3 regions of the Mesorhizobium sp. LNHC209A00 genome follow, and region 3 is predicted to be linked to each of the others. Evidence: riboswitches for the same ligand, from Rfam matches in the RefSeq annotation. Region 3 holds a riboswitch; each other region holds the start of a gene.
The links. A riboswitch is a leader RNA that binds a small molecule or an ion and turns the genes downstream of it on or off. The one in region 3 is predicted to bind thiamine pyrophosphate.
Positions count from the first base shown of each region.

Region 1 (7,509 bases), on a different contig from region 3:
ATGGCAGATGCCGATCGAAAAAATAAGGAATGAAATTTCAAAGAGAGCGTCTCTCGGAAATCAAATTCTCCGGAAGGAATTTACTCGCAAGCTCGGAAGTTCCAGACAACTGCGCGGACGCTAGCGCTCGCCCTGCCCGCACCGGCGGAACCTTTCCCGCGCATGACAGTTTTGGCTGTTGTAGGGCACGCCGCCGTCATTTCAAGCCGGTGTCTGCCAAGTTGCCTCGCCGAGCCACGGAGCGCCTTATGATGGAAGACACGGCAGGACGGATCATGGTCCGCGCGGCAATGAAGGCGCCCTATCTCGAGCGCGAGGAGGAGCATCGGCTGGCATTGCTCTGGAAAGTAAACAACGACCAGAACGCGCTGCACAGCATCACGGTTGCCCACATGCGGCTGGTTATTTCCATGGCCTCGAAATTCCGCCACTACGGGCTGCCGCTCGGCGATCTGGTTCAGGAAGGCCATGTCGGACTGCTGGAGGCCGCCGCACGTTTTGAACCGGAGCGCGAGGTGCGGTTCTCGACCTACGCGACGTGGTGGATCCGCGCCTCGATGCAGGACTACATCCTGCGCAACTGGTCGATTGTGCGCGGCGGCACCAGTTCGGCGCAAAAAGCCCTGTTCTTCAATCTCAGACGCTTGCGTGCGCGTCTGGCGAACGGCGCCGAGCCGCTGTCCAATACAAATCTCTACCGCGAGGTGTCGGTTGCGCTTGGTGTCTCCGAGGCTGATGTGGCGATGATGGATTCACGGCTGTCGGCTCCGGATTCTTCGCTGAACGTACCGCTGGCCGACGATGCGGGCGGCACCGAGCGGATGGATTTTCTGGTCTCGGACGATCCCTTGCCCGACGAAATTGTCGGCGACAAAATCGATGTCGCGCGCCGCTCGCTCTGGCTCAAGGAAGCGCTTCACGCGCTCAACGCGCGTGAACTCAGGATCATCGAGGAACGCCGGCTGAATGATGAGGGGGCCACGCTAGAGGCGCTCGGCGAGACGCTCGGCATCTCCAAGGAACGTGTCCGCCAGATCGAGGCGCGCGCCATGGAAAAGCTCAAGGTCGCCCTGGTGAAGCAGAATCCGGAATTCATGGCGACGGCCGCCTGATCTCCCGCTCGAGCTTTTATTTGTCGGTGACGATCTTGACCTTGTCGCCGGCCGAAACCGCGGCCCCCGGCGACAGCGCATTGAGCACGCGGAACAGGTCGAGCTTGCGGTCGACGCCAACCATCTGCGCGGCAAGCGACCCCATCGTCTGTCCCGGCTGCACGGTGAGCACGCGAATATGCAGTGGTTTCAGTGCCGCCTTCTCGGCGGGGCTGAGGATGCGGAAGGAGCCGCTGACCGAGCGCGCCACCGTTTCAAGCGAGGTGCTGGCCGAAGGGGCGGCCGTCAGCAATCGGTAGACCTGACCGCCGGCGCGGATCACGGCGATATCGAACTGCCAGCCTTCGGCGCCTGCATGCGCGGTCGCCGCCTCATTGCCGTTGATGGTTTCCTGCTTGACGGTGCTGTCGTCGAGGCCGGCCACCCAGCCGCTTCTGATATAGTCGGTCAGGGCGCGATTCTTGTCTATCGAAACACCGTCGAAGCGGATCGCTATATCGCCGGGGCCGGTCGCCGTCACCGCCGCCGCCGAATTGTCGATGATGAAACCGTCCGGCACCGTGAACGACACGCCCAAGCCTGGATGCAGGAAGGTTTCACCGCGCACATAGCCCTCTTCCGGCGTGTCGCCGTAAAGCAGGCCGTCTATGCCGGCGAGGAAGGAATCGCGGTCGCGTGTACCGAAGCCGGGCGCACCGAACTGTCGGGCGTGACGCTGTGCCAAATCGATGCGTTGCGGCGTGTTGGGGTGCGTCGCCAGGAAGTCGAGGCTGGCGTCGGTGGCGCCGCTGATCGAGCGGAAATCGGTATAGGCCGACATCGACTGCAGGAAGCGGCCGGCGGCATAGGGATCGTAGCCGGCTTCGCCGATCGACTTGATACCGATGGCGTCAGCCTCAAGCTCCTGGTTGCGCGAGAACTGCGCCAGCCTGAGCTTGCCGCGGATAAGTGCAGCCTTGGCGGTCGGGCTGTCGCCAAGCACATCGGAAACGACCTTGGTCGCCAGACCTTCCTCGGCCTCCAGCTGCTGGCGCTGCAGCCCATGATTGGCGGTGACGTGGCCCATCTCATGCGCGATGACGGCGGCGAGCTCGGACGAGTCATTGGCCAGCGCCAAGAGGCCGCGCGTTATGTAGAGATAGCCGCCCGGCAGCGCGAAGGCGTTGACGTTGGGCGAATTGAGGATGGTGATGCGGTAGGTCTGGGTCGGGTTCGCCGACACCACGGTCAAATTGCCGACCACCTTGGCCACCATGCGTTCGAGCTTGGGATCTGAATATTCGCCGCCATAGGTCGCCAGGATGCGCGGATGCTGCGCCTTGGCGAGTTCCGCGAGCTTGTTGTTGGCGGCGACATTGTCGACCGTGATCGGCTTGTCGGATGGCTGGAAGCCTGATTCCTGCACTTCCGGAGGCGTGAACATCTGGCAGCTTGCCAGCGCCACGGCAAAGCCGGCCAGCGCCATAAAGCGCGCCAGCGGGTTCATTCGTAGCCTGTCAACGCCGATCGCCAGAACGGCTTCCTTTCAGGTCCCTGCGCATGACCACATGCGCAAAACAAAACTGCTACAGTATCCGTCACGCGCCCCTCGAAGCATGCGGCGGAAGCTGTAGGCAAATCACGGCCTGTGCCGGACCGGTATCGGGCGGACCTAGCCACACTACTCCAGTCATGGCAAGCAAGCGCCACATCGCGTCGGGCCGGTTTGAGCGTAAATTATGTCCGCTTCCGGGCAATATCTCGTGATAAAGCACCCCCGCCACCGGCTCCGATATAGCGCCGGAATGCCTCCGGACCAGCCCCGGCAAAGAAATCATCTGCCGTGCCGATAGCGGCGACGGCGCCGTTCTCGAGAAACACCAGCCTCCGAGCGATGCGGCGGGCATCTTGCGGCTGATGCGTGACGAACAGTACCGTCATGCCACGCTCGGCATGCAGGCCGGCAACGAGGTCGAGCATATCGTCTCGCAAGGCGGGCCCAAGCGAAGCGAAAGGCTCGTCGAGCAGCAACACCGGGCGGTCACGCACCAGCACGCGAGCCAGGGCGACGCGCTGGCGCTCACCGCCGGAAAGTTCGCGCGGCAGCCGCTTCTCCTTGCCGGCAAGGCCGGTGCGCGCAAGCGCATCGGTGATCGCAGCGCGGTCGGCTTCGGCTAGCCGCAACGATGGCGAACGGCCGAGCCCGACATTCTGCTCGACGGAAAGATGCGCGAAAAGGTTGTTTTCCTGAAAAACCATCGACACCGGCCGCGTCGCCGGTGGCGCGGTGCTGACATCGGCCCCGCCGATCAGCACGCGGCCGGATCGCGGCGGCTCGAACCCGGCCACCAGATTGAGCAACGTCGACTTTCCGGAGCCGCTCGGTCCCATGATGGCGGTGATTTGCCCCGCCGTGAACTCGGCATCGAAGGCGAACAACGCCTCGCCATAGCTGAACGAAACCTTGTCCAGCCGCACCGAAACCCCTTTGCCGCCACCCGCCTCGTCAGACATTGCTGGCCGTCTCCTTTCCCAGCCGGTCCGCCGCCAGCACCGATCCCAGGCAGACAAGGCCGAGCAGCAGCGCCAAGCCGGCGGCGTCCTCGGTTCGGTAGCTGCCCATGCGCGCCAGGAGAAGGTAGGGCAAGGTCTGCACGGAATCACTGCCGAACAGGGCGATGACGCCGAGATCGCCGAGCGACAGTGCCATGGCGAAGGCAAAAGCGGTGGCCAGCGGGCGCCGCAACGTCGGCCAGTCGACCAACCACAGTCTTGACCAGCCGGAAATTCCGAGCTGCGCACAGAGCCGCTCGTGCCGCTCGCTTGCCGCATCATAGGCGGGACGGATGGCGCGCAGCGCAAAAGGCATCGCCATGACAGCGTTGACGGTGACGACCATGAGCGGGGCGATGGCAAAGACATCGCCGACATGGCGCAGCAACAGGAACCAGCCGGCGCCGACGACGATCGGCGGCACGACCAGGACGAACCCAGCGCCGGTATCGGTGGCCTCTTCGAGCAGTGTCCTTGCCCCGAAGCGGCGGTTCGACGCCAGCGCCCTGCGCGCCATGGTCAATGCCAGCGAAAGCATCACCGAAAGCAATGCCGATAGGAAAGCGAGTACAGCACTGGTCAGCGTCGCCTGACGGACACTGGCCTCGCCGGCAAGCCGGCCGAGGTCGGCGCCAAGTCCGGCCGCCACGGTCGCCACCATCGGCCCGGCGACGAAGAGCAAGGCCAACACGATGAGCGTCGCGTTCAGCCAAGCTTCAGTCCTGTTGACGGAGAGGTAGCGGCGCGGCGCGACCGGCAGGTTGGCGTCGCCGACGACGTCGGCTCCGAGCCGGGTCAACGTCAGCACCACGATGAAGGTCAAGGCGATCTGCAGCAGTGTCAGCGCAACAGCCCTCGCGGGATCGAAATCGAAGCGCAATGCCTGATAGATGCCGACTTCGAGCGTCGTCGCGCCCGGCCCGCCGCCGAGCGTCAGCACGATGGTGAAGGATGTGATGCACAGCATGAAGACAAGTCCGGCGACACCGGGCAGCGCAGCACGCAGCGTCGGCCACTCGATCAGCCGGAATGCCGGCCGCGCCCCCATGCCGAGCTGGCTCGCCAGCCGCCATTGGTCGGAGGGAATGGTCTGCAGCGCCTCGAGGAGCAGACGTGTGGCCAGCGGCAGATTGAAGAAGACATGCGCGACGAGAATGCCGGACAGGCCATAGATGCCCGGCCAACCCTGGCCGCCAACCCAGTTGAACAGGCCCGCGAAATAGCCGGCGCGGCCATAAAGCGCCAGGATGCCGAGCGCCGCGACTATCGCCGGCAGCGCCAGCGGCACAGCGAAGAGCTGCAAGATGAAGGCACGGCCGAAAAACCGTGGATGCCGCGACAGCGCCCGCGCCACGAACAGGGCCGGCCCGACCGAGAGCAGCGTCGACAGGGCCGCTTGCAAGAGCGTGAACCGCACGACCCGGAACAGGTAGGGATCGAACGCGGCCCAAGCGCCGGAAAAATCGCGAGCACCTTCCACAAGCAGCCCCGCAAACGCGCCGCCGATCAAAATGGCGATGGCGGCGAGCCCTATGATGCCGGCTGTGATGCGGGTATCAGAGCGGGTTTGCACGCCGCACCATCAACGATTGGGTGAAGCTTAGGGAGCGTCGCCGTAGAGCGGTCATGTCACGAGATTAGCCCACAAAAGCTACTTGCTCATCACCGCCAGCCATTCATCGACCCAAGCCTTGCGGTTGGCCGCCACCTCCTCCGGGCTGAACAGCAAGGTTTTGGTCGGCTTGACCAGTTTGTCGAAGGCGGGGTTGAGCGGCTTGTCGGTCTTGCCGGCCGGGAACATCCAGTTGGTCTCGGGAATGGCTTCCTGGAATTTCGGTCCGGTCATGAAGGCCATGAACTTTTCCGCCAGCGGATTCTTGGCGCCGGTCATGGTGATGCCCGCGACCTCGATCTGCAGATATTCGCCTTCCTCGAACGACGCCGCCTGATAGCGCTCGGTGTTCTCGGCGACCATGTGGTAGGCTGGCGAGGTGGTGTAGGACAGCACCATCGGCGCCTCGCCCTTGGTGAACAGGCCATAGGCCTCGCTCCAGCCCGGCGTCACGGTCAGCACCTTGGTCTTGAGCTTGGCCCAGGCCTCGGGCGCCTTGTCGCCATAGACCGCCTTCACCCACAACAGCAGTCCGAGACCGGGCGTCGATGTGCGCGGGTCCTGGATGACGATCTTGTCGTCGGCGCTACCCTCCACCAAATCCTTCAGGCTTTTCGGCGGGGACTTCAGCTTCTGGGTATCGTAGACGACGGCGAAGTAGCCATAGTCGAAGGGAACAAAAGTACCGTCGCTCCAGCCACCCGGCACGTTGACGTCCGTCACTGCGCCATGTGGCGCGAACAGGCCCGAGGCCTTGGCATCGGCGGTGAGATTGGTGTCGAGACCGAGCACGATGTCGGCCTTGGTCGAAGCGCCTTCCAGCTTGACGCGGTTGAGCAGCGCCACGCCATCGGCGACCGAGACGAACTCGAGATCGCAGCCGCATTCTGCCTCGAATTCCTTCTTCACCACGGGACCGGGACCCCAGTCGGCGGTGAAGCTCTCATAGGTGTAGACGGTGAGCTTGTCCTTGGCCAAGGCCGGCCCGGACAGGGTCACTGCCGTGGCGGCGATCAGAGAATATAAAAGCGTGCGCATCGGCGCCTCCTTCGTTTGCGTTGAAAGGAATTGAGGCGTCGGAGTGTCCGAAACGTCTAATCCCTCCGCCGGTACAAACCGGATCAGGTTCAGCGGGTTGGCGAGACTGCCTCTCAGCCGGCCCGCGAAATTCGCGTCCGGCACCCCGTTAGAGCGTTTCGACACATAGGCCGGGCCGATGACCCGCGCAAGTGGGACTTTGCCGCCTTCCGTTTCCGGTGCCGGGCTGGTAAGGCGACGGGATATGAGCATATTCACCATCCTGCTTGGCGGCGATCTCATCCGCACGCCTCGGCTCGACCGCCAGGTCGAAGGCTCGCGCGTCATCGCCGCCGACGCCGGCATTGGCCATGCGCGGATGCTGGGCCTCGTGCCGGAACTGTGGGTGGGTGATTTCGACTCGGTTCCGGCTGATCTGCCCGCCGACCTCGCCGCCGTGCCGCGGCAAACCTTCCCGGCGGAAAAGGACAAGACCGACGGAGAACTGGCGATCGCGGCCGCACTGGAGCGCGGGGCGACCCGCCTTGTGCTGGCGGGCGCATTCGGCGGCAAGCGCGCCGACCACGCCTTCCTGCATCTGGCGCTTGGCCTGCGGCTGGCCGAGGCCGGAATGGATGTGTGTCTGACCAGCGGCGCCCAGGAAGGTGTTCCCTTGCTGCCCGGTAGGGCCGGCTTCGATTATGCCGACGGCACGCTGCTCTCGATTCTCGGCTTCTCCGAACTCTCCGGCCTGACCGTCACGGGCGCCAAATGGCCGCTCGACAAGGTTGAGGTGGCATTCGGTTCGTCACTGACCATTTCCAACGAGGTCAAGTTCGGCAAGACCGGGGGCCGCCTCGACATCGCGCTCGGCCATGGCCGCGCGCTGCTGCTCGCCCATCCCTATCCATTGCCCGAAAGCTGACATGGCCCCGCCTCTTCTCAATCTCGACGGGATAAGACTGACCTTTGGCGGCGCGCCACTGCTCGACGGCGCCGCCTTGACCGCTTCGGCCGGCGACAAGATTGCGCTGGTCGGCCGTAACGGATCCGGCAAGTCGACGCTGCTCAAGATCGCCGCCGGCCTGATCGAGCCACAGGACGGCGAGGTGTTCCGCCAGCCTTCGGCGACGGTGCGTTATCTGCCGCAAATGCCCGACATGGACGGCTTTGCCACCGTGCGCGCCTATGTCGAGGCCGGGCTCGGGCCCGCCGACGATCCCTACCGCGCCAGCT
Region 1 is NZ_AYWT01000026.1:32,444-39,952, forward strand. Features, by position in the region: gene X739_RS138275 (RNA polymerase factor sigma-32) at 249-1,112, shown strand; gene X739_RS138270 (M48 family metalloprotease) at 1,129-2,598, opposite strand; gene thiQ (thiamine ABC transporter ATP-binding protein) at 2,829-3,605, opposite strand; gene thiP (thiamine/thiamine pyrophosphate ABC transporter permease) at 3,598-5,217, opposite strand; gene thiB (thiamine ABC transporter substrate binding subunit) at 5,296-6,294, opposite strand; TPP riboswitch at 6,338-6,452, opposite strand; gene X739_RS138250 (thiamine diphosphokinase) at 6,539-7,198, shown strand; gene X739_RS138245 (ABC-F family ATP-binding cassette domain-containing protein) at 7,200-7,509, shown strand, end outside.
Region 1: another riboswitch for thiamine pyrophosphate. It lies ahead of thiB (thiamine ABC transporter substrate binding subunit); the one in region 3 lies ahead of X739_RS162540 (YkoF family thiamine/hydroxymethylpyrimidine-binding protein).

Region 2 (7,509 bases), on a different contig from region 3:
TAATCGCCCTTCGCGAGCGCGCCGGCCGCACTTTGACGTTCATCCGTCATCGCGAAGAGCGTGTTGATGGCGTGTTCGTATCGGTCGAGCGAAGGATAGGGGCAACTCTCGGCATCCCCGGATTTTATGGGAACCCACCAAAAAGAGCGCGCGGGAAGTTGGTGCTTTTGCTACATAAGACCGCACAAGTGCATCCCCATGCCTGACTGGCAGTGCGCTTCGCCGCAGGAAGAGTCCCGTTACTTTCCCGGCCTGGCAGGGCAGCTTGTCTCGGCGCCGCTGAATTCCGATCTGCAAAGCGGCCTCATCCCGTCACGCCCTGTGAAAAAAGGGCAGGAGGGCTACGGCTTCCATTTCAGCGTCAGCCGCTGAACGCTTGAGCCGGCTCTACGGCTATTCGGCTGGGGTTTTCCGAAGCTTTTCTAACACAAAGAGCTTGCCCTGGCGCACGGCGTACTCGATTGATTGCGCCTTCGCCAGATGTGCCGCAATCGAGCTGGCCAGCATGCAGCCCGTCCCGCGCATCGATGCGGCAAGACGCGGCGTGTCAAAGCGGACTGGTTCGTGATCGGGGCGCAACAGAATATCGGTTGATTGCGGTCCCGATGCATGGCCGCCCTTGATCAGCAGAGCCCGCGCGCCGGCTGTCAGAAATTCCTGGCCTTGCCACACTACGCCGTCCTCATCCACTGCCCGCTCCGAGCCAACAAGGAGTGCCAGCTCGAAGAGATTGGGGGTGACCAGACGGCAAAGGGGCATCAGGTCGCGTTTCATGGCGGCGATGGCGCCGGCTTCCAGGAGCGCCCGGCCTGACGTCGACGCCAGCACCGGGTCGAGCACTGCCGGCACCTGCGGGTTTTCGCGCAGCACTCCGGCAACCGCAATGACGATCTCCACCGTGGCGAGCATCCCGATCTTGATGGCCGCCACTTTGTTGGCCTGCAACCCCGCACGCATCTGACCGGCCACCAGACCGGGTTGCATAGAGTGGATTTCCATGACCGCATGGTGCGTCTGCACCGTTAGCGCGGTGACAGCAAGGCAGGTGCGCACGCCAATGGAAGAGATCGTCTCGATATCGCGTGCTATTCCGCCTCCACCGCTGGAGTCAGATCCGCCGACCACGAGCACATGCGGTTCTCGCCTCAGCGCCATGGCTTTGTCTTTTCGATCCATTCTCGCGTGCGCGCTTCGGGATCGGCATTCAACGTGATGTCGGTGACCACCGCCGCGCTGTCCGCACCAGCCTCGAAGACACCGTCGAGCCGGTCGGGGTTGAGGCCGCCAATGGCGACCAATGGGATCGGCGCCACCCGATGCTTCCACTCGCTGATCCGCTCGAGCCCTTGCGGCGCCCATTTCATCTGCTTCAGGACGGTGGGATAGATGGGGCCGAGCGCGATATAGTCGGGCTCGGCAGCGATGGCCGTTTCCAGTTCTAGATGATCGTGCGTGGAAAGCCCGAGCTTCAATCCGGCGTACTTAATCGCCAGCAGGTCGGCCGCAGCCAAATCCTCCTGGCCGAGATGGACGAAGTCGCAGCCTTCCTCAATTGCCGTGCGCCAATAGTCGTTGACGATCAGTTGGCAACCATGGACCGCGCAGACGCCGTTCGCGCGGCGGATTTCCGTCCGCAGCGTGGCCTCGTCCCTATCCTTGATGCGCAACTGAACCAGCTTGACGCCAAGCGGCACCAGGCGTTCGATCCAGGCGGCGCTGTCGACGATCAGGTAGAACGGATCGAGCTTCATGAAAAAACCGCCCTGCCAATTGTCGGCGTCGACGGCACGGCGACGTCGCGCGGTTCGAGCATTCCCGAGCTGAAAGCTTCACGACCGGCCTCGACCGCCTTGCCGAACGCACGCGCCATGCCGACCGGATCGGCCGCCTTGGCGACCGCGGTGTTCAGGAGTACGGCGTCAAAGCCGAGCTCCATGACGGCTGCCGCGTGCGATGGCCGTCCGAGCCCCGCATCCACGATCAGCGGAACATCAGGGAAATGTCCGCGCATCGAGCGCAGCGCCGTGATGTTGATCGGTCCGAGAGCGGAACCGATCGGTGCGCACCACGGCATCAAGACCTTGCAGCCCGCCGCAAGCAGCCGCTCGGCAACGACAAGGTCGGCGGTGGTATAGGGGAATACAGCAAAACCGTCCTCGCACAGGATGCGGGCGGCTTCGACCAGACCGAAAACATCCGGCTGCAGCGTGTCATGGTTGCCGATCACTTCGAGCTTTACCCAGTTCGTACCGAAGACTTCGCGCGCCATTTGTGCGGTCGTGACCGCTTCCTTGACGGAGTGGCAGCCAGCAGTGTTGGGCAGGATTCTGACACCAAGCGAGCGGATCAACGACCAGAATTCTTCGCCAGCCCTGCCGCCTGCCATTTCACGGCGCAACGAGACGGTCACCACCGCCGTGCCCGAAGCCCTGACTGCATAGGCAAGGATGGCCGGCGAAGGATATTGAGCCGTGCCAAGAAGCAGGCGCGACGGAAGCTCGGCTCCATAAAGCTCGATCATGGCCTAGCCGCCCTGCATGGGCGAGAGGATTTCAATCCGGTCGCCGTCGTTCAACTGGAATTCCGCCCGGTTGGATTTGTGCACGAGGTCGTTGTTGACGGCGGTCGCGAGCCAATCGCCCTCATAGTCAAGCGCGGCAAGCAGCGCCTCCAGCGTTGTGGCGGCAACCTCATGCGCTTCGCCGTTGACCATCAGTTTCATGAGCAAGCTCCTTGGTTCTGTCTTGACTGAAAACCAGGTCGGCAGCCTGGCGCGCCATGGCGGGAGCCAGGAGAAAACCGTGACGATAGAGCCCGTTGATCGCGATGATTTCACCGTTCGTTTCGACGCGCGGCAAATTGTCGGGAAAGGCTGCGCGGACGCCGACACCGGTTTCAACGATCTCGGCCTCCCCAAAGGCCGGGTGGAGGGCATAGGCGGTACCCAGCAGCTCCATCATGGAGCGCGCCGTGACCGGTCCGCCGGACTGGCTTTCAATCATCGTCGCACCAATCATGAAACGGTGGTCGGTGCGCGGCACTGCGTACAGTGGAAAGCGCGGATGCAGCAGCCTGACAGGGCGCGACAGCGACATATCAGGGGTACGCAGGGTGAGCATTTCGCCGCGAACGCCGCGCAGCCAGTCATTTTGTGCCGCCATTCCCGTACAGTCGATCTGACGATCGAAACCAAAAACATGCTGGGCGTCGGCGCCGAAGTGGAATTCAACACCCGTGGCCGCGAGCTTGTCATGAAGTGCTGCCATCGCCTGGCGCGGATCAAGATGGCCCTCAGCGGGGAAGAGCAATCCGCGGCGGAAGCGGCCGGCTAAGTCGGGCTCCAGCAAGGCAATTTCATCTTCCTCGACGCGCCGATAGCCCGTCGTGCGGCTGGCGAACCGGTCGAGCTCGCCCACATCGCGCGGCGCGGCCAAGACCAGCGTTCCCCGTCGTGCTACCAAGCCGGGCGTTGCGGCGTCCCACCAGTCGGCGGCGTCACGTCCGAGATCCAGCACCGGCTGCTCGGCGCTTTCACGCTCGCACCACGGCGCCAGCATGCCACCGGCGAACCACGACGCATTGCCCCCAAGGGCAGGCCTTGTCTCGGCAACGGTAACCGCCGCGCCGCGTGCGGCGAACTCGAAGGCGGCGGTGAGGCCGGCAATGCCGGCCCCTTTGACCAAGACCTTCATGATGGCTCACGTGGCTGAGGTATGAGCGGTGCGCCGGTCTCGTCCGCCGGCAGGTAGAGATCGCCGCCCTCGCGGTATTTCGCCGCCATCGCCGCCATGCCCTCTTTCTGTGCCTCGGCGCGGATGTCGTGGGAGATACGCATCGAGCAGAATTTCGGCCCGCACATCGAGCAGAAATGCGCCACCTTGTGCGCCTCCTTGGGCAAGGTCTGGTCATGGAAGGACCGCGCCGTTTCGGGATCGAGCGACAGGTTGAACTGGTCCTCCCAGCGGAACTCGAAGCGCGCGCGGGAAAGCGCATCATCCCTGACTTTCGCTGCCGGATGGCCCTTCGCCAGGTCGGCGGCGTGGGCGGCTATCTTGTAGGTGATCACGCCGATCTTGACGTCGTTGCGATCGGGAAGGCCGAGATGCTCCTTGGGCGTGACGTAGCAGAGCATGGCGGTGCCGAACCAGCCGATCATCGCGGCGCCGATGCCTGAGGTGATGTGGTCGTAGCCCGGCGCGATGTCGGTCGTCAGCGGTCCGAGCGTATAGAAAGGCGCCTCGCCGCAGACGGCGAGTTGCTTGTCCATGTTCGCCTTGATTTTGTGCATCGGCACGTGGCCAGGCCCCTCGATCATCACCTGGCAATCCTTCGCCCAGGCGATCTGCGTCAGCTCGCCAAGCGTTTCCAGCTCGGCGAACTGCGCCGCGTCGTTGGCATCGGCGATCGAGCCGGGACGAAGGCCGTCGCCGAGCGAGAAGGAGACGTCATAAGCGCGGCAGATGTCGCAGATCTCCGCGAAGTGCTCGTAGAGGAAGCTTTCCCGGTGATGGTGCAGGCACCATTTGGCCATGATCGAGCCGCCGCGCGAGACGATACCCGTCACCCGGTTGACGGTCAGCGGGATGTAATGCAGCCGCACGCCGGCGTGGATGGTGAAATAGTCGACGCCTTGCTCGGCCTGTTCGATCAGCGTGTCGCGGTACACCTCCCAGGTCAGATCCTCGGCAATGCCGCCAACCTTCTCGAGCGCCTGGTAGAGCGGCACCGTGCCGATCGGCACCGGCGAGTTGCGAACGATCCATTCGCGGATGTTGTGGATGTTGCGGCCGGTCGACAGGTCCATCACCGTATCGGCGCCCCAGCGGATCGCCCACACCATCTTTTCGACCTCTTCGGCCATCGACGATGTGACGGCGGAGTTGCCGATGTTGGCGTTGATCTTGACCAGAAAATTGCGACCGATGATCATCGGCTCGCTCTCGGGATGATTGATGTTGGCGGGAATGATCGCGCGTCCGCGCGCCACCTCGTCGCGCACGAATTCGGGTGTGACGAAATCGGGCAGCGTCGCGCCGAAAGCCTCGCCGTCGCGCTCAAGCTTTCCGCGCAGGATCTCGCGACCAAGGTTCTCGCGGATGGCGACGAACTCCATTTCGGGTGTGATGACGCCGGCGCGCGCATAGGCAAGCTGTGTCACCGCCTTGCCGGCCTTGGCTCTGAGCGGCCGGTTGCGAACGGGAAACTCCGGTGTCAGGCGTTCGCCCACCGCGAATCCGTTGTCTTCCGGCCGGACATGGCGGCCGTCATAGGCTTCGACATCGCCCCGCGCGATAACCCATTTATGGCGAATCCGCGCGAGGCCCTTTTCGATGCTGGTTTCGACTGTCGGGTCGGTATAGGGGCCGGACGGATCGTAGACGATGACGGGCGGTTCGCCCGCCGTCGGATGGACGGAGATTTCGCGCATCGGCACCCTGATCTGCGAGTGGATGGTACCGAGCTTGTGGATTTTCCGGGAGGCGGGCAGCGGTCCCGTCGACACTGCGGGGGTGAGGGCATTCATCTTGAGCTCCTTTGCTCATGCATTGGAGACCCAGTTCTGTGCCGGAAGGATGAAAAGACGCTTCTGTAGACCTGCCGAAACAGGACCTCGGGCGTAAACTCCCGCAAAGCGCTTGCACCGTCCCTACGCCAGTATGAACTGGATCAGGTTCAACGGGTCACTGCGCCGCGAAAGCCAGCAGTATCTCAGCCCCTTGCCGGGACTCCCCTGGTGAATGCCTCAGGTTGAACGGGCCGGCGCGGCTTTGTCAAGCGCATTTGGCCCGCCCACTGTCAAATCAAGGACCGCGTCGTCTTCTTGGCAATCAGGCATCTGCCCCTGCTCTGTTCCACATCCTATTTGGGTGCAAGGCCACCACTCAGCGGAACCCTCAGAGAAGGAAACCGTCCAGATTTGGCTAGACTGCTCGACGATAAGTCCAGAGCTGTGCCGGCGGTATGTTGCGGACGACGAAGTCATAGTGGGAAACCACGTAACGGTCTGGCATCTTGATCACCGGCGACAGAGGTCCGTATGTGATCTGAATCACGGGCCGGCCGGCAGGAATACGGGCGAGCAGATCCTCAACCAGCGCGACACGCTGTTGCATTGGAAAGCTCAACAGCGGGACTGCACTTATAACGCAATCGAACTGTTCACCTTTGCGCTCACCCAGAGCTTCGTCCAGCGCAAATGCGTCGCCCAATCTGAAGTCCACATTCGGGAAGCGTTGCACCAGGCCGTCGTAGAAAATCCTGGAATATTCGACTGAAACCAGCTGGTGCGGCTTGATTCCCCTAGCCAGGATCGCCTTTGTGATGACACCGGTTCCCGCGCCAAGCTCCAGAATTGGCAATCCTGACCGTGGGTTCACCACGCTTGCCATCCGGCGTGCCGCATAAACCGAAGTGGGAATAAGGGCTCCCACGCCCTTCTTGTCCTTCTGCCAGCCTTTGAAGAATTCAACTTCTTCCTCAAACCTTTTGCCGAGCCGCTCCTTCAGTCGCAAAATCATATCTTCTCCTTGCGTCAGCCGCTTACCCAACGTCATGAATTTGGCAAAGCGCGTTTTGGCCAATCTCGACACCCTTTACAAGCCCGTTAAGACTGCTTGCGTGTCACGACGCGGTCAGCATGAATTGCCCCTTAACGCACTTTCATGTTTGCTGGGCCTATGTCTCGCCCTCGCTTGCTGCCCGAAAAAAGTTTCCCGAGCTATGCGTATCTGCCCGGCAAATATCCGCATCCGGTGCGTGATCCTTTGGGCCACAGTTACCGATCAGATCCGGTGACCGTCGCCGTTGGCGAAGCGCTCGGCTCAGATGTGTTTCTCTGGGGAATCGACCTTTTCAACCACGGTTACTACTGGGAAGCCCATGAAGCCTGGGAGCCTCTCTGGCAGGCTGCGAAACAAAGCGCTCAGCACCGCCTGTTCTTCAAGGGACTGATCCTGTTGGCGGCGGCCGGCGTGAAGATCCGTGAGGGAAAGCGGGTCGCTGCGGCGCGCCATGCGACAAGAGCTGCAGGGCTTTTTCGTCAGGTGGTGAGAGTGCCGGGCGGCCTGTTTGAGAAAGCACTGGGAATGACACCCGCCGCGCTCGCTGAACATGCCCAAGCGATCGTAGCTTACCCGGTTGTTCTGCGGGAGCCAAAGCCTGCCCAGCCTGAGCCCGTCTTTGATTTCATACTCGCACCAGTATCCGAGAGCGTTTGATCGGCAATTCAGTGGTCCAAGCTAACTTTGTCAGCAGGAAACGGGGCCTTTGAAAACCGCTCACCACCCGCATGCGTCACAAACAATAAGAGTGCAGTAATGTTTATAGGCAACTCGCGGCCGCTTCGATGTCGATGGTCTGAGGGTCGGGGCTGACCGGTGGCGCTCGTAGCCAATCGATTGATGGCAGAGATGCCGGCCGGGCTTCAATGACGGGGATGGCGAAAAGCTGAGTGCTCGGGCTTGCGGGCCGAGCTTGTCGGCCGCTCGATGGAAAGGGTCATTTGAGGTG
Region 2 is NZ_AYWT01000033.1:31,519-39,027, forward strand. Features, by position in the region: partial or broken gene X739_RS01000000166885 (IS1595 family transposase) at 1-47, shown strand, start outside; gene X739_RS1000000169775 (hypothetical protein) at 199-372, shown strand; gene X739_RS137395 (hydroxymethylpyrimidine/phosphomethylpyrimidine kinase) at 394-1,155, opposite strand; gene X739_RS137390 (thiamine phosphate synthase) at 1,146-1,751, opposite strand; gene X739_RS137385 (thiazole synthase) at 1,748-2,521, opposite strand; gene thiS (sulfur carrier protein ThiS) at 2,525-2,722, opposite strand; gene thiO (glycine oxidase ThiO) at 2,691-3,692, opposite strand; gene thiC (phosphomethylpyrimidine synthase ThiC) at 3,689-5,524, opposite strand; TPP riboswitch at 5,627-5,743, opposite strand; gene pmtA (phospholipid N-methyltransferase PmtA) at 5,922-6,518, opposite strand; gene X739_RS1000000167425 (DUF309 domain-containing protein) at 6,693-7,217, shown strand; gene X739_RS1000000171020 (hypothetical protein) at 7,424-7,509, opposite strand, start outside.
Region 2: another riboswitch for thiamine pyrophosphate. It lies ahead of thiC (phosphomethylpyrimidine synthase ThiC); the one in region 3 lies ahead of X739_RS162540 (YkoF family thiamine/hydroxymethylpyrimidine-binding protein).

Region 3 (7,509 bases):
AACCAAAAGCCCGCCTTGGCTCACGCCGGGGCGGGCTTTTTTGCGTTTTCAGGCCGCTCATCGTTTCACGGAAACGGGGCCCTGCTCCTCTTCGGCGCAAGGTCGCAAAACCGTGGATCAGGCCAGGATGTTGACGGCGCGGGCCGCGACCAGCGCGATCGTGAGCAGCGAAATCATCGCCTCCGCCATCATCAAAAGCTTGGCGCGCTGGGAAAGCGGCAAGGTGTCGGTTGGCGAAAACGCCGTCGCATTGGTAAAGGCGAGGAAGAAATAATCAACGAAGCCAGGCAGCCAGTCGCGGATCTCGCGATCGTCCAGGGTCATTTGCGGAAACAGGAAATCGGCATGGGCGCGTTTGACCAGTCCGCAGGTCGGCGGCCCGCCGCGGTCGGTGCTCCAGAACCACAAGGCGAAGACGATGATGTTGGTGAGCCAGATATTGAGCGCATCCACCAGCAGTGTCTGGCCGCTGCTGCCGGCATGTCCCGCCAGCAATACGCGCACCAGCAGCACCAGCGAACCGCAGTTCATGACGCTGACTACGCCGGTCATTACCAGGGCCGTCCTGCGGATCATGACGCGAAAACGGCCGACGAGATACCAGTGCTCTTCCTCGACCGCTTTCTGGCTGGCGACCTGCGTCCAGGCGGTGGCCACGGACAGGGGCACGAGCAGCGCGGCCTCCAGCGCCGGCGCCAGCCAGCGAGGGCCGAACGAAAGATCGTTGATGACCAGAAGCTGCAGGCAGATGATGACAAGGACCGCCGCGCGCGCCAGCCAGAAGTCGAGCGCGCGGTGGTGGATGACGGCATGCTGGTGACGCATCGAATGTCCGGGATGCTGAAGTGGGATCGGGTGTGCGGCCCGTTCTGCCCGGGGGAGGGCAATAAAACTCCGAGATTCCCGCTCAATCTTGGTGTTGCAATGGCACGCAAGTATACTTTTTTGTAAGCTTTGACCTTGGGGCTATCGGCAAACCGGGCGATGTGATTTAAGCGCGGCATGGCGGGAATTGACGACTCCATGGATCGTTGGGTGCCGGCAGCACTGCCTGCCGTGGGCCTGGACTTGTCCTTGGTCTGGTCCGCCCTGCTTCGGCACCCTTGGGGTTTGCTGTCACTTTTGTGCCTGGTGCAGATCCTGTGCTGGACCATGGTGCCAACACTCATCGATCCCGCACCGCCCGGCGATGTCGTGGAAGGCTTCATGTGGGGCCGCGAATGGGTGCTTTTGACCTACAAGCATCCGCAACTCCCCGGCTGGCTGCTCGAGACCAGCCATCTCCTGACCGGATCGTTCCGCTGGCCGCAATATTTGGTGGCCCAGCTGACGATCTCGGCCACTTTCATCCTGGTCTACCTGCTGGCTCGCGACACGCTCGGGCGCGACAAAGCGCTGGCCGCCGTGCTTTTGATGCCGTCGATCTATTTCTTCGGCTGGCCGACGCCGCAATTCAATCACGATTATGCGCAGATGCCGTTCTGGGCGGCGATCTGCTGGCTTTTGTGGCGCGCCGGCCGTGGCGGCGGGGCGGGATGGTGGCTGGCGCTTGGCGTGGTATCCGGCATCGGGCTCTACGCCAAGTTCTCCACCTGCTTGCTGCTTGCCTTCGGCGGCCTCTGGCTGCTGTGCGACCCACGCGCGCGCAGCCGGCTGGCGACACCCTGGCCATGGCTTGGCCTGGCTGTGTTTCTCGCCGTCGTCGCGCCGCTTGCCATCGCGCTCTACCGCATCGATTTCCTGCCTTTGACCTACTTCGCCGGCCGCGATGCATGGGTGAGCGAGCACCGGGCGCGGCTCTATTATATCGGCGTCCAGATGGCGGGCCTTTCCGGCTTTCTCCTGGTGTTGGCGCTATCAGGGCTGTTGCGGCGCTCACCAGCCCCGCAAGTGCCGGTCGAGCGCCACACGCTCGTCTATCTCTGCTGGATGGGGCTTGGACCGGCGGTGCTGATCATGGTCGTCTCGTTGTTCACCGGCACCGGCGAAGCCTGGGGCGCACCGATGTACAATCTTGTCGGCGTCGTCGCGCTCGCCTTTCTCGGCCACCGGCTCGGTGCCGCCGAGATGAGAAGGCTGGCGATCTGCGCCTTCATCTGCATCGTGGCCATGTCGGGCGCCTATGGGGCGATCCGATGGACGGACTGCAATGTGCGCGGGCGCATGGACGCAGTCTGCTGGCCGGCGCGGCCGATCTCGGACGAGGCCGAGGCAATCTGGCACGCGGCGGCGCCGGGCCGGCTCGACATCGTCGGTGGCGACACCAATCTTGCCATGCTGGCTGGCCTCAACGCCTATGACAAGCCGTCGATCTTCACCGATCTCGATATGCGGTTCGCACCCTGGATCACAAGGCAGCGGTTGCGCGATCACGGCATGCTGATGGTCTGGTCGGGTCGTCACGTGCCGTCAAGGCTGCTGGCATGGGTGGACAAAATCCCGGTCAAGACCGTTCTTTTCAACTGGTCGCGCGAGGCACCGCCGGTGGCGATCAGTTTTGCCGTGGTTCCGCCGGGCACGCGACATCTGCCGGCTGCCGCCAGCAGCCGGACCCGGCATCCGCGCAGCTAGGGCGAACGGCTTCGTGCTATCCTTTTCCCTATAATACAACCGGACGGCCGCTCGTCTGACTGGACGAACCAGGCAACAGTGCCCATTTATGGCGCTATCCAAGTTTGTTGCCGCGCAATTCCCGACGGAGAGCCGCTACACTTCCGGAATTGCCTTTCAAGGAGACGTGACATGGCGACTTCGAGCGAACGTGCAGTGCTTGCCGGCGGTTGCTTCTGGGGCATGCAGGATTTGATCCGGCGCTTCCCGGGAGTCCTTGCCACGCGGGTCGGCTACAGCGGCGGCGACGTGCCGAACGCTACCTATCGCAATCATGGCACGCATGCCGAAGCCATCGAGATCACCTTCGACCCGGCGAAAATCAGCTTTCGTCAGCTTCTGGAATTCTTCTTCCAGATCCATGATCCGACGACGCGCAATCGCCAGGGCAACGATGTCGGCATGAGCTATCGCTCCGCAATCTACTACACCGATGAGGAGCAGAAGCGTGTGGCGGAGGACACTATCGCCGATGTCGACGCCTCCGGCCTGTGGCCCGGCAGGGTCGTCACCGAACTCGCGCCGGCCGGTGCGTTCTGGGAGGCCGAACCCGAGCACCAGGACTATCTTGAGAAATACCCCAACGGCTACACGTGCCATTTCGTCAGACCAGGCTGGAAGCTGCCGGTTCGTGAAAAGGCGGTTTCATAAGGTTCACCAGCCGTTTTGGCCGCAGGTGGGGTGTAAACGCTCGTCGATTGCCAGGATCATACGCATAAAGAGGCTGTTGGCCGCCGTCCGGCGGTTGACAGTTGGCTGCGTTGCTGGCCAACTGTGTAGGTTGATTGATCATTGGGGATTAGCATGAGGAAGATTTACGAAAAGCCGGTGTTGGTGAAGCGGGAAAGACTCTCAAGTGTTGCGGCGGGACCGCTTTCTTCCAAGGCAGCCTGACCGGCCTGGCTGGCTTTCGGGCCTGGCTGGCCGAGTTGTAACGGTGATCGAATTGCTGGCGCGGGGACGCTATGTCTTGCCCCGCTGGGCTTGAGAAGATGATTTCTTCCGAACCTGCGGCACTCGCCGGGCAACTCAATGCAATTTTCGTCCTGGATGTTTCTGCTTATACCGGGCCGCTGCTTTCCGGATGGATCGAGGCGGGAAACCGTGTTGGTGCGATCATCGTGTCTGGTTTTCAAAGCCCGTCCAGAGGCTTCAGCATTGGCAATTTTCGGCGCAGGCTGAGGCGCCGGCTTTTGCTCAGACGCTATCTCGGCAACACGCCGGTAAAGCTGATCGAATTCCGCCGGCCTTACGACTGGAACGAGCTTGGCCGGCAACTGCCTGACATCGCCGCGGATGTGCTGATCTGCTTCGCTTTCCCGACCTTGATCCCACAGCAGTTGCTCGACCTCTTTCCCAGGGGCGGGCTTAATTTTCATCCGGCACTGCTGCCCAACTATCGGGGGCCGCATCCTCTCCATCGTCTTGTCGCGGATGGCCAGCATGCCGTCCATGGCGGCGTGACACTGCATAAGATGTCGGCCAATTTCGACGACGGCGACATCCTCGGACAAGTGCCGTTCACCGAAGCAGACTGGGCATCGCGGCGGGATTTGGAGGACAGCGTGGCGAGCGCGATGCGCCGGTTGGTGTGTGAGGTGGCGCCAGCCTATTGCAAGAATTCGGTGTCGGGGATGCGGCAGCCAGCCGGTGATTTCGTCTGGGCTCGACTTGGGCGGGCCCACATGGCGATTTCGTCTGACATGTCGATCGGGCACGTTGCCCGGATGTGGCACGTATTGGGCGCTAAACCCGGTATCTATCTGGATGTCGCCGACCGCCAGATCAGGCTGGCCTTCCAGGTCAGGCGACTGGGTCCGCCAACCGGAAAGGGTCCGGTAAGGCGATGGGGGACGGTGGAGTTCGATCTTGCCAATGGCCGGGTCCGGCACCTCACCTACGGGCGCCTGCTCAAACGGCTGATGAAAATATATGCCTCGTTCGCACGCCCGCGGGCCGGCAAACCGTACGCTGAATTAAGGGTCTTTGGCGGGGTGGGTAGTGAAGCGGCACCAGAGCCGGCGGCGGGTAGTCGCGGACACTGAATCCCAATAATGGGAACCGCAGAAACTGCTTCCGCGGTTCCCATTATCGCGATGGCAAACTACTTTCCGCAGTTGTTGTCGTTCACGGTCGGCGCGGTGGCGTTGCCGTTGGCGTCCGTCTGTGCACCCTGCGGGTTGGTGGGGCAATTCTTGTCCGCATTGGAATTCATGTCGCCCGGCGTGGTGGTCGTGCTGTTGGTCGAGCCCGGATCGATCGTACTGGGCGAAGCCGGGGTGCTTGGGTCCACAGTGACGGACTCGCCGCTGCCGCCGGACCCATCCGCGCCGGCTGCGCTATTGCTTTGCGCCATGGCGGATGTTGCAAGGGCAATGGTGAAGGCCGAAGCCGCGAGGATTTTCATGAACATGATTTGTCTCCATTTCTGTGAACTCGTCGCCGGGAGCGGTGCACGGTTTCGCGGAAATCATGAACCGCTCTATCTCTTGTTCTGACACAATCCCGAACGGAAAATTGATCCTGGAATCGCGTCCAGCGACTGGTGGGACAACCCCTCGAAATGGCGAAGGTTCCAGACAAATTTCCGCGCCGGCGATGTCCAATTGCCCTGGCGCTCGAGCAATGCTTTGGCGCGGCTTGCCAAGAAACAGCTTCCCCAACCGGCCGAATGATGCTCTAACGCGCCCATCCACAGGGGTGCTCCGTACGGTCGGGGCTGAGACGGGGGCGGCAAGCCCACAGACCCTAGAAGCTGATCTGGGTAATACCAGCGGAGCGAGGCGGGCGATGTTTTCAGGCGCACAGGTTTCCCTATATCCAATGGCCGACGATTTCGTCGGCGTCATTCTGGGCGCGCTCGGCGCGCTCGATCCGTTCCGCGACAAGCTCAGGATCGAGACCGACGACATCTCGACCTTGCTGGTCGGGGCCCCCGAGGTGTTATTCCCTGCGCTGCGCGACCTTTTCGTGGCCGCGTCTGGCAGCGGCAGGCATTGCGTGCTGTCGGCCACCATTTCGCGTGGCTGCCCAGGCGAGCCGGACGATCCGATCTGCCGCTCCGACACGTTCGGCGGACCTGCCGGGCCACTCGGCCCGCGCAAGCAAGCCGCCATCACCGCGGTGCGCGGCGCGCCGGCCACTGGCCAGCCGGCGGCGGCGCAGTTCTCGCTCTATGTGATGGGTACTGACGACCACATGGACGAAATCTATGGCTGCATAGATTTCCTGAAGCAGTCCGGCGTCTACGATCGCTCCAAGAATTTCTGCACCAAGCTGCGCGGCGATGCCGGCGCGATCTTCTCGGCCCTCGATGAAGCCTTCTGCCGCTTCGGGCCCGGCGCCGGCCATGTAACCCTCGATGTCACGGTCTCGGCCAACAGTCCCACTGCCGTCTGAACGCTCGTGGTCTCATCGTCATTCAACCCGCGTAACGTCGCGGGCTTCTTCGCCAAAACAGCGCCGGCCGTGATATCGATCAGTTTGGTGCTAGTGGCCTGGGAACTGTACGCAAACATATCCGGCATCAAGCCGACGGTTCTGCCGGCGCCCTCGCGCGTCTTCGAACAGGCGATGCTCAATCGTGAAGCCTTGGTCGACAACGCCGTTCCCACGGTCCGCGCCACGCTGATCGGTTTTGCCTGTTCGCTCAGCGCCGCCTTCGCGCTGTCGATGCTGGTCGACTTCTTCCAGCCTTTGCGGCGCGCGCTGTTTCCCATCTTCATAGTCAGCCAGACCTTGCCGCTGGTCGCCATCGCGCCATTGGTGGTGCTGTGGTTCGGCTTCGGGCTGACGCCCAAGATCGTGCTGGTGGCGCTGGTCACGTTCTTCCCGATGCTGGTCGCGCTGGTACAAGGCTACGAGGCTACCGAGGTGGAGATCGGTCAGATGCTGCGTGCCATGGGAGCAGGGCGTTGGCGTGTCTTCTTGCTGGCACGATTGCCTTCGGCGCTGCCTTATTTCTTCGCTGGCCTCAGGATATCCATTACCTATGCCGTCGTCGGCGCCATCTTCGCCGAATATGCGGGCGCGGCCAAAGGGCTGGGCATCTACATGCTCAACGCCAAGAACAATTTCCGTCCCGACCTGGTGCTAGCCGCCGTCTGCGTCAGCGCAGCGCTCACCCTTATCCTGTTCGGGCTGACGATGCTGCTGCAGCGTCTTGCCATGCCCTGGGAAGGAGCCGCTGGCAGGCAAGGCGCTGGAAAAGGTCCAGAAGCATGAGCCGGCTCGAACTGCGGCATGTTCGCAAGGTGTTTGGCGGGCTCGATGTGCTCGCCGACATTTCGCTTCGTGTCGATGCCGGCGAATTCGTCTCGATCCTTGGACCTTCGGGAGCGGGCAAGTCGACGCTGTTTCAGCTTCTGACCGGCGCCGAGCATGGCGAGGGTGAGATGTTCTTCAACGGCGGGCCGCTCGACGATCATGGCAGGCATTTTGCCTTCATGCCGCAGCGCGACGCGCTGATGCCGTGGCGGCGCATTCTCGACAACACCACGCTCGGGCTCGAGGTGCAAGGCGTCAGCCGCAAGGCGGCACGGACGCGTGTGGCTCCGCTGTTTGCGGAGTTCGGGCTTGCCGGCTTCGAGTGGCACTTTCCAGCGCAGCTCTCGGGCGGCATGCGCCAGCGCACGGCGCTTTTACGCACCGTGGTGCAGGAACGCGATATGTTGCTGCTCGACGAGCCGTTCGGCGCGCTCGACGCCCTGACCCGCGCGGCCATGCAGCGCTGGCTCGAACAGATGTGGCGGCACCACCACTGGACGGCGTTGCTGATCACCCATGACGTGCGCGAAGCCCTGTTCCTGTCCGACCGCATCTATGTGCTGTCCGCGCGGCCTGCCCGGGTCGTGCGCGAGATCAAGGTGCCGCTGCCGCGCCCGCGCGATCCCGCCAGCG
Region 3 is NZ_AYWT01000001.1:708,117-715,625, reverse strand. Features, by position in the region: gene X739_RS162515 (hypothetical protein) at 118-825, opposite strand; gene X739_RS162520 (glycosyltransferase family 39 protein) at 1,075-2,571, shown strand; gene msrA (peptide-methionine (S)-S-oxide reductase MsrA) at 2,743-3,261, shown strand; gene X739_RS162530 (formyltransferase family protein) at 3,603-4,655, shown strand; gene X739_RS162535 (hypothetical protein) at 4,715-5,023, opposite strand; TPP riboswitch at 5,297-5,410, shown strand; gene X739_RS162540 (YkoF family thiamine/hydroxymethylpyrimidine-binding protein) at 5,401-6,009, shown strand; gene X739_RS162545 (ABC transporter permease) at 6,016-6,834, shown strand; gene X739_RS162550 (ABC transporter ATP-binding protein) at 6,831-7,509, shown strand, end outside.